4 regions of the Pseudarthrobacter sp. MM222 genome follow, and region 2 is predicted to be linked to each of the others. Evidence: riboswitches for the same ligand, from Rfam matches in the RefSeq annotation. Region 2 holds a riboswitch; each other region holds the start of a gene.
The links. Region 2 has a riboswitch for thiamine pyrophosphate ahead of OM977_RS18450 (ECF transporter S component). Riboswitches for the same ligand answer to the same signal wherever they lie in the genome.

Region 1 (2,193 bases), 1.4 Mb from region 2:
CTGCGCCGGCCGCGGCATCGTCACGCACGACGAGCCCGTGGAGCACCGCCGCGCCAACGTCGTCGCCGCGGAACACCACGTCCCGCGGACCGAGAACCAGCCCGCTGCCCGCACGGAGCGCAAGGGCCGCCGCCGCGGCAAGGGAGCTCAGGGCGGGCCGGAGTCCGCTCCGTCGGCACCGGCAGCCCTCCACCCCGAGCCCACCGAGGCCGAGCGCCACGCCAAGGCGGAGGCCACCCGGGCTGCCCTGGCGAACATCGCCGCCGCCGCGCACGCTGCCCACCTGCACGAGGGGGAAGCGGCAACCGCGCACGACGCCGGCACCCGCCAGGCGGAGACCCGCCAGGCCGTCGTCGAGACGGCCCGGCAGCTGGCCGCCACTGAGGAAGCAGCCGGACGTCCCGCTGCTGTGCTGACCTTCGGCGGCGAGCAGGTGGTGCTGCCGTACGTCGAGCACGCCGACGAGGGGACCGCACCCGCACTGACCCTTGACCTGCTGACGGAGGCTTTCGCCCACCTTGGCGACGCCGAGGAGAGCAAGCCCGCCGCCGGGCAGGTGTCCACGAGCTCGGCGCCGGCCGAGGCGCAGGCTCAGGCATCGGAGCCAGCGCAGGCTCAGGCGCCGGCGAGGGCCGACGTCGAAACTGGTACCTCCCGGGGCCGCCGCGTGCGCCGCAACCGGAGCGCCAGCCGCGCCCAGGGTGCAGCCAACGAGACGTCCATTGAACACCGCGAGGCAGCCGAGCAGCGTGCCGCAACGGCCGCGGCCGGAGCCGTGCACGAGGCAAAGGCGCCCTCCCCGGACCAGGCAGCGGCAAAGCCGGCCGCGTCGAACGAACCGATCATCCTCGGTGTCGGCGTGCCGGCGTCGGAGCTGTAGCCCCGGAGCCCCACCAAAATAATCCAGTATGGCCGCGGGTGCGGTCCGGACCCGGCGTAGCAATTCGCCGAGGTTCGGGCCGCACCCGCCGTCCGTTAAGCAGTGCGGCTAGGCTGGAGCACTGACACGGGGTGCCGCGCAACGAGCCGGCTGAGATCCAGACCCGTTGAACCTGTCCGGTTAGCACCGGCGAAGGGATGTCTCTCGTGGCAACAGCTGTCCTTCCATCCGCATTTCTGCCCCCCGCTCCGCGCACCGCCCCGCCACGGATTCCCCGGGTGCTGGCCATCGCCGGTTCCGACCCGTCCGGCGGCGCGGGCATCCAGGCGGACCTGAAAAGCATTGCCGCCCATGGCGGGTACGGCATGGCCGCGATCACCGCCCTCACGGCCCAGAACACCCGCGGCGTCCAGGCCGTCCATGTTCCACCGGCCGCCTTCCTGACGGCCCAGCTGGACGCCGTGAGCGCGGACATCGGCATCGACGCCGTCAAAATCGGCATGCTCGGCGACGCCTCCGTGATCGATGCCGTCCGACGCTGGCTGGAGCAGGCCCGTCCCGGCATCGTCGTCCTGGACCCCGTCATGGTGGCCACCAGCGGGGACCGGCTGCTCGCCGAGACAGCCGAGGCCGCCCTGCACGCGCTTCTTCCCCTCGCGGACCTCGTCACGCCCAACCTCGCGGAACTCGCCCTGCTGCTCCGGGAGCCGGTCGCGGCCGACTGGGCCGAGGCCCTGGCTCAGGGCAAACGGCTCGCCGCCCAGACCGGCACCACGGTCCTGGTGAAGGGCGGTCATCTCGACGGCGGCGCCGGCAGCGAATCCGGCGCGGGCAGTGAGGCCGGCGCGGGCAGTGAGGCCGGCGGCGGCTGCCCGGATGCGCTCGTCAACACCGGGGGATTGCTGGGCCAGGAGACAGTCGTGGTGCAGGGCCGACGCGTTCCCACAAGCAACAGCCACGGCACCGGATGCTCGCTGTCCTCGGCGCTGGCAACAGTGCAGGCCCGCGTGGGGGACTGGGAAGCCGCGCTGCGCGAGGTCAAGCCCTGGCTCGAAGGTGCGCTGCGCGACTCGGAGCACCTGGATGTCGGCACCGGCAACGGCCCGGTGCACCATTTCCACCACGTCCAGCACCTGACCGCGGGCCACCGCCTCGATCAGGGTCCCGCGGACACCCGGGTTCCGGCCAAGGGCGAGTTCGTCGCTGCCCTCGGGGCGGGCGCGGCGCAGGACCTCGACGAGATCTACGGCCTGGACTTCATTCGGGGGCTGGCGGACGGCACGCTCCCCGAGCGGGAGTTCGCCTACTATCTG
Region 2 (2,193 bases):
GGCCATCGGCCTGCTGCGGTTCCCCGACCTCATGAGCAGGATGCATGCGGCGACGAAGCCGCAGGTACTGGGGCTGTTCCTGCTGCTTTGCGCGGTGGGGCTTCAGATGCGCACCTGGTGGGTCTGGCCCGTCCTGGTGGTCGCCTGGATCTTCCAGCTGCTCACCGTTCCGGTGTCCGCGCACATGGTGGGGCGGGCCGGGTACCGCACCAAGCACCTCCACCGGGAGCTGCTCAGCGCAGATGAGCTTGAGGCCGTGGTGCAGCAGGCGGCGGGCGCGAGCGGATTTTCGGACGACAGCGACGACGAGGCGAGCCGCCGCCGGTAACGGGCTCCGGCAGCGGCGCCGGTGACGGGTGCCGCCGGCGTCTGCCCGCGCTCCGGCCTAGACGATGTCCTGGGACTTGGCGAAACGGGTGATCGCGCGCTGGGTGCCGCGGTTGGCGAGGACCTGGATGATGGCGCTGACCGAGGCGGAGACCAGTGCGAAGGTCAGGGCCGAACGCAGGGTGGTGGGGATGTCGTCGTCGTGGCCCTTCGGCGGCTTGTTGCCGGTGGACTTCTCCCAGACGGTGTCGACGATCTTGGTACCGACAAACCCGGCGAGCAGGCTTATGCCGGTGCCGAGCAGCTTGATGAAGATGTTCATTCTTCGGACTCCTTCGGGGAGGGAACGGGGCTTCCCCTAGCCTAGCGTCCCGTCCCTGACGGGAGGACCGACGGTACGGGCCCGCTCCGGCGGAGCATCTCCGCCTGAGGGCCAGCGTGAATGTGACACCCGCCCAAAGGAAACCCCGCCGGGCGGGTGTAAACTGACACCGCCCACAAGGGTGATCTTAAATACGACAGGGGAGCGCCGCCGTCGGCAGCTGGAGGAATCCAGGGACCATCGGTGGGCGCTGAGAGTGCGGACAGCCGCAGACCCTCGAACCTGATCCGGTTAGTACCGGCGCAAGGGAGTCGAGTTCTCAGAATGCACGGCGGGGTGGCGGAAGCCGCGGCCGGCCGGTGCATTCTCCCCTCCTGTTCCTCAGGAGGACGACATGACTGATATTTCTGCCAAGCAGGGCCTGGCCCGGCGCAGCTACAACTGGCGCGTAGTGGACATTGTGGTGGCCGCCTTGATTGCGGTCGCCGGAGGCATCATCTTCTGGGCCTGGTCCCAGGGTGCCAACCTGATTTCCGCCCCGGTCAACGCGCTGTATCCGCCGCTGACGGGGCTCTACGCCGGCGGCTGGATGATTCCCGCCGTACTGGGCATGCTCATCATCCGCAAGCCGGGCGCGGCCCTCTTCTGCGAAACCGTAGCGGCCACCGGCGAGCTGATCATGGGGTCCCAGTACGGCACGACGGTGCTGATCTCCGGCGTCCTGCAGGGGCTCGGCGCGGAGCTCGTGTTCGCCGCCCTGGTCTACAAGAAGTTCAATCTGCCGGTGGCGTTGCTGGCCGGTGCCGGTGCGGGCCTCTTCTGCGGCCTCAATGACTCGTTCCTGCCGTGGGGCTGGAACATCGCTTACGCCGGCGGCGACAAACTCGCCTACATCATCTTCACCGCCGTCTCCGGTGCCGTGATCGCCGGCGGTCTGTCCTGGCTCGCCACCCGGGGACTGGCGAAGACCGGGGTACTGAGTTCCTTCGCCTCGCGCAAGGCCGCCACGGAGCCCGTGTTCTCCTGAAGACCGCACCGCTGACAGAATTCCCGACGACGGGCCACCGCGCATGAGCGCAACCAACTCCGTCCGCCCCGCCCAGGTCACGGCACGTGGCTGGGGCTGGCGGCACGCTGGAAGGTCCCGGCCCGCGGTCAACGGGCTGGACCTGGACATCAGCCCCGGGGAGCGGGTGCTGCTGCTGGGGCCCTCGGGCTCGGGCAAATCGACGCTGCTCCACGCCCTGGCGGGGGTCCTCGGCGACAACACCGCCGGCGACAATTCCGCCGGGGCCACCCCGGAGGATTCCGATGAGACCGGCACGCTGCTGATCGACGGCGCCTCACCGCGGGCGCAGCGGGGCCGGGCCGGGCTTGTCCAACAGGACCCGGAAACCCAGGTGGTGCTCTCCCGGCTTGGCGATGATGTCGCGTTCGGCGCGGAAAACCTGTCGGTGCCCGCGGCCGAGATCTGGGTCCGGGTGAGGGAAGCGCTCGACGACGTCGGACTGGGCCACCTGCCGCTGAACCATCCGACTTCGGCC
Region 3 (2,193 bases), 910 kb from region 2:
CGGTAGCGACGATGATTCCCGCGACGTCGCCCGGGCGGCCGGCAGCCCGGTCGGCAACGCGGCCCAGCAGCGGGGCGTTGTCCGGCGTCGCGGGCCGGGCCCGGGCGGTGGCCTCCAGCAGTTCCAGTTCGGCGACGGCGGGCAGCAGCTGCTGGGCATCCCGCAGCAGCTGGTACACGCCTCCGGCGGAGACCGCGCCCACCCCGGATTCCGCCGGTTCCGCGAGGGCGTCTTCGCGCTGGGTGGCTCCTATCACCACGGTGCCGTCCCGGCGCGGGACGATGTAGACCGGCACGCCGCGGACCAGGCCCCGCACGGTGGAGCCCAGCAGCGGCCGCAGCCGGGCCGGTACCCGGAGCCGGAGGATGTCGCCGTGGACCGGCCGCAGCGGCAGGCTAAGTCCGGGCGGGAGCCCGCCGAGCCCGGCGGCGCCAAGACCGTTGGCCACGATGGTCTCCCCCGCGCGGACTTGCGCTCCGCCGGCCAGCCTGACGCCGGCGACACGTCCGTCCTGCCAGAGCAGCCCTGCGGCGCGGCGCTGCACGGCATGGCTCCCGCTGTCCGCTGCCAGCAGCGCCGCGATCCGGGCAAGCAGGAGCCGGGGGTCCACCTGGTGGTCGGCGGGAATGTCGAAGGCGCAGGAAATGCCCGGGCTCAGCAGTGGCTCGCGTCGGCGGGCCTCGCGGACGGTAAGGGGCTCCACCGAGAGTCCGCAGGCCTGCTGCACGTTCCGGAGGTCCGCGAGCGCCCGGCGGTCGGCCGCATCGGCGCCCACCGCGAGGGTCGGCGTCGTGAGGTAACCGGTCCCGGTGGCTGCTCCGTTACCGCCGCTGTCAGTGGGTTCCGCGGCTGCGGGCTGGAGCCGCGCCGCGAAGTCGGGCCACAACCGGGAGGACTCGAGCATCAGCTCCAGCAGGTCCTCCTCCTGGTAGTGGAGTTCACTCACCGGGGCCAGCATGCCGGCCGCAGCCCAGCTGGCGCCGGTGCCGGGGGCGTCGTCGATCAGGGCCACGGTCCGGCCCGAGCGACGCACCTCCCACGCGATACCGTGCCCGACGACGCCGCCGCCGATCACGGCCACGTCGTAATATTGCCCGGCGGGACCGTCATGCGGCGCCGCGGCGGGCGCATCCCTCAAACCGGCTGGAGTGCCCATGGCGGATTCCTTCCCTACGCCGGTACTAACCGGATCAGGTCAAGCGGTCGGCTCTGATGCCCTCTCAGCCCTGCAGGGCCGAAAACGCCAAGTGGCGCATGACCTTGCAGCGGGCTCCCGCGGTATGGCCCAGTTTAGAGGAACTAGGCTTGGGGTATGAGCCGCGATGACGTCCACACCACCGCCCGCCTGTACCTGTGCACCGATGCCCGCAGGGACCGCGGCGACTTTGAGGCCTTCGTGGATGCCGCCTTTGCCGGCGGCGTCGACATCATCCAGCTGCGCGATAAGTCCCTCGAGGCGGCCGAGGAACTCGAGCTGCTCGAGATCCTGCACCAGTCGGCCCACCGGCACGGACGGCTCTGGGCGGTCAACGACCGTGCGGATCTGGCCGCACTGTCGGGCGCGCCCGTGTTCCATGTCGGCCAGAAGGACATCCCGCTCGCGGCCGCCAGGCACTTCCTCGGCAAGGATGCCGTGGTGGGGCTGTCCACGCACAGCCCGGACCAGGTGGACGCGGCGATCCTCGCATCGCCTGGCCGCAGCGGCCTCGACTACTTCTGCGTGGGACCCGTCTGGGCCACGCCCACCAAGCCGGGCCGAGCCGCCGTCGGGCTGGAGCTGGTGCGGTATGCCGCCGAAGCGATCCGCCGGGCCGAGGCTGCCGACGTCGGCAGGGTGGACGGTGTGGTGCCCTGGTTCGCGATCGGCGGCATCGACCTGGGGAACGTGGAGCAGGTGGTGGAAGCCGGTGCCCGCCGGATCGTGGTGGTCCGGGCCATCACCGAGGCTGAGGATCCCGCCGGCGCCGCCCGCGACCTGCTGGCCGCCCTCGACGCCGCGGAAGCCTGACGGCAGCGGCGGCCGCCCCGGCAAGCTAGCCGGCCAGCCCCAGCTGCGTCATCCGCTGCGAGTGATTGGCGGCGAGTTGCACCGTCAGTTCCCGGACCATTTCCCGGGACCGCTCCTCGTCCGCACCGATCAGACCGCCGAGGAACGCGTGCTCGAAGCTGACCCGCCGGGCCTGCGTCAGGGCC
Region 4 (2,193 bases), 1.3 Mb from region 2:
GCCGGTGACCCGGTTGGCCGTCAGCGGCACATAGCGCAGCAGCACCCCCGCGTGGATGGTCATGTAGTCCACACCCTGCTCGCACTGTTCGATCACGGTGTCCCGGAAGATCTCCCAGGTGAGGGCGTTGGCCTCCCCGTTGACCTTTTCCAGCGCCTGGTAGATGGGCACCGTGCCGATGGGCACGGGGGAGTTGCGGATGAGCCATTCCCGGGTGGTGTGGATGTCGTCGCCGGTGGAGAGATCCATGACGGTATCCGCGCCCCATTGCGTCGCCCACTGCAGCTTGTCGACTTCCTCCGCGATGGAACTGGTCACGGCGGAGTTTCCGATGTTGGCGTTGATCTTCACCAGGAAGGCCTTGCCGATGATCATCGGCTCGGATTCGGGATGGTTGACGTTGCTGGGGATGATGGCGCGGCCCGCGGCCACTTCGCTGCGGACCAGCTCGACGTCGCAGTTCTCGCGCAGCGCCACGAACCGCATCTCCTGGGTAATCACCCCGTCCCGGGCGTAACGCATCTGCGTCACCGTCCGGCCGTCGACGGCGCGGCGCGGTACCGGGCGGAGCCCCCGCCACTCGGCCGACGCCGCGCCCCGGCGCACCGCGGATTTGCCGTCGTCGAGCAGGTCCCTTCGCCGGCCGGCATAGGGTTCGGTGTCCGCCCGGGCCTCGATCCAGGGCGCCCGGAATGGTTCCAGGCCCCGCACCGGATCGCTTCCCGGGCCGGCGGTCCGGTAGATCCGGAACGGCGCGTTACTTGCACCGCCGGGGGAGTCCGCCAGGGCGATCTCGGTCACCGGAACGCGGATGCCGTGTTCTGCGTCCGTGGCGAACGCCAGGGAGTGGGCCTTCAGCGATTGGGTGGGGCCTGCGGGCTGGATCTGGACAGGGCTGTGCTGTGTCAACTGGGTATTCACGAAAATACTCACTTCCTTCGCCGGCATTACCCGGACAGGTTCAACGGTCGCAGGCTGCGTCAGCCCGATCTCAGCCCCTGCAGGGGCACCCGTGTGGTCGTAGACGAAGCTACCACAGGCCTCGGGGCGGGCTGTGTCATATGCGTCATCGGGCGGGACAGGCTTCTCCGGCGCGGCCCGATGGCGTCGCGGATTAGGCTGTATGGATGAGCAGCATCATCGAGTTCGGCGGCCCCGTCCTCACCGGACGGGACACGGAACACCGGGGCCTCTGGTCCGTCGACGGGCTCCTGACCTTCCACCGTCCGGCCGCGGCGCCGGACCTCGTGCTGGACGGCTGGGTCATCCCCGGACTGGTCGATGCGCACTGCCATATCGGCCTCGGCCCCGGCGGCGACGTCCCCGGCTCGGTGGCGGAGGCGCAGGCGCGCACCGACCGCGACGCCGGAACGTTGCTCGTGCGGGACGCCGGCGCCGTGCACGACACCCGGTGGCTGCAGCGCCGCGCCGACATGCCGCGCATCATCCGCTCGGGCCGGCACATCGCCAGGGCGCGGCGCTACCTTCGGGGCTTCGCCGTCGAAGTGGCCCCGGAGGATCTGGTCGAGGCGGTGCGCAAGCAGGCCCGGGCCGGTGACGGCTGGGTCAAGCTCGTGGGGGACTGGATCGACCGCGACGCCGGCGACCTCACCCCCAGCTTTCCGGCCCCCGTGCTCAAGGACGCCGTGCAGGCCGCCCACGACGAGGGCGCCCGGGTCACGGCGCACTGCTTCGCCGAAGACACCCTGGACAGCATGCTCGACGCCGGGATCGACTGCATTGAGCACGCCACCGGCCTGCTTCCACGGCACCTGCCGCGTTTCGTCGAGCAGGACATTCCGATCGTGCCCACCCTGATCAACATCGCAACCTTCCCCGACATCGCCGCGCAGGCGGAGGCAAAATACCCCCGCTACGCGGCCCACATGCGCTCGCTCTGGGAACGCCGCGCCGAGCGCGTTCTGGAAGCCTACGAGGCCGGCGTGGGCATCTACGCCGGAACCGATGCGGGCAGCGTCATCAAGCACGGGCGGATCGCCGACGAAATCCAGGCGCTGCACTCCGCCGGGCTTCCGGCCCGGGCAGCCCTCGACGCCGGCGCCTGGGCCGCCCGCGCTTGGCTGGGCGCGGACGCGATCAGCGAGGGGGCCAGCGCGGACGTCCTTGTCTGCGCCGAGGATCCACGGACGAACCTCGGCACGCTGCGGCAGCTCAGCCACATCGTGTTGCGGG

Region 1: linked by a shared signal. The riboswitch ahead of OM977_RS11835 (bifunctional hydroxymethylpyrimidine kinase/phosphomethylpyrimidine kinase) and the one ahead of OM977_RS18450 (ECF transporter S component) in region 2 are both predicted to bind thiamine pyrophosphate.
Region 3: linked by a shared signal. The riboswitch ahead of thiO (glycine oxidase ThiO) and the one ahead of OM977_RS18450 (ECF transporter S component) in region 2 are both predicted to bind thiamine pyrophosphate.
Region 4: linked by a shared signal. The riboswitch ahead of thiC (phosphomethylpyrimidine synthase ThiC) and the one ahead of OM977_RS18450 (ECF transporter S component) in region 2 are both predicted to bind thiamine pyrophosphate.

What each region holds. Positions count from the first base shown of each region.
Region 1 covers NZ_OX352321.1:2,597,688-2,599,880, reverse strand. Annotated here, with positions in the region: gene OM977_RS11840 (Rne/Rng family ribonuclease) at 1-880, shown strand, start outside; TPP riboswitch at 998-1,095, shown strand; gene OM977_RS11835 (bifunctional hydroxymethylpyrimidine kinase/phosphomethylpyrimidine kinase) at 1,078-2,193, shown strand, end outside.
Region 2 covers NZ_OX352321.1:4,023,573-4,025,765, reverse strand. Annotated here, with positions in the region: gene mnhG (monovalent cation/H(+) antiporter subunit G) at 1-328, shown strand, start outside; gene OM977_RS18455 (DUF4235 domain-containing protein) at 386-649, opposite strand; TPP riboswitch at 838-976, shown strand; gene OM977_RS18450 (ECF transporter S component) at 1,044-1,676, shown strand; gene OM977_RS18445 (ABC transporter ATP-binding protein) at 1,720-2,193, shown strand, end outside.
Region 3 covers NZ_OX352321.1:3,116,856-3,119,048, forward strand. Annotated here, with positions in the region: gene thiO (glycine oxidase ThiO) at 1-1,156, opposite strand, end outside; TPP riboswitch at 1,150-1,287, opposite strand; gene thiE (thiamine phosphate synthase) at 1,313-2,008, shown strand; gene OM977_RS14185 (ferritin-like domain-containing protein) at 2,034-2,193, opposite strand, start outside.
Region 4 covers NZ_OX352321.1:2,717,167-2,719,359, reverse strand. Annotated here, with positions in the region: gene thiC (phosphomethylpyrimidine synthase ThiC) at 1-921, opposite strand, end outside; TPP riboswitch at 917-1,024, opposite strand; gene OM977_RS12450 (amidohydrolase family protein) at 1,128-2,193, shown strand, end outside.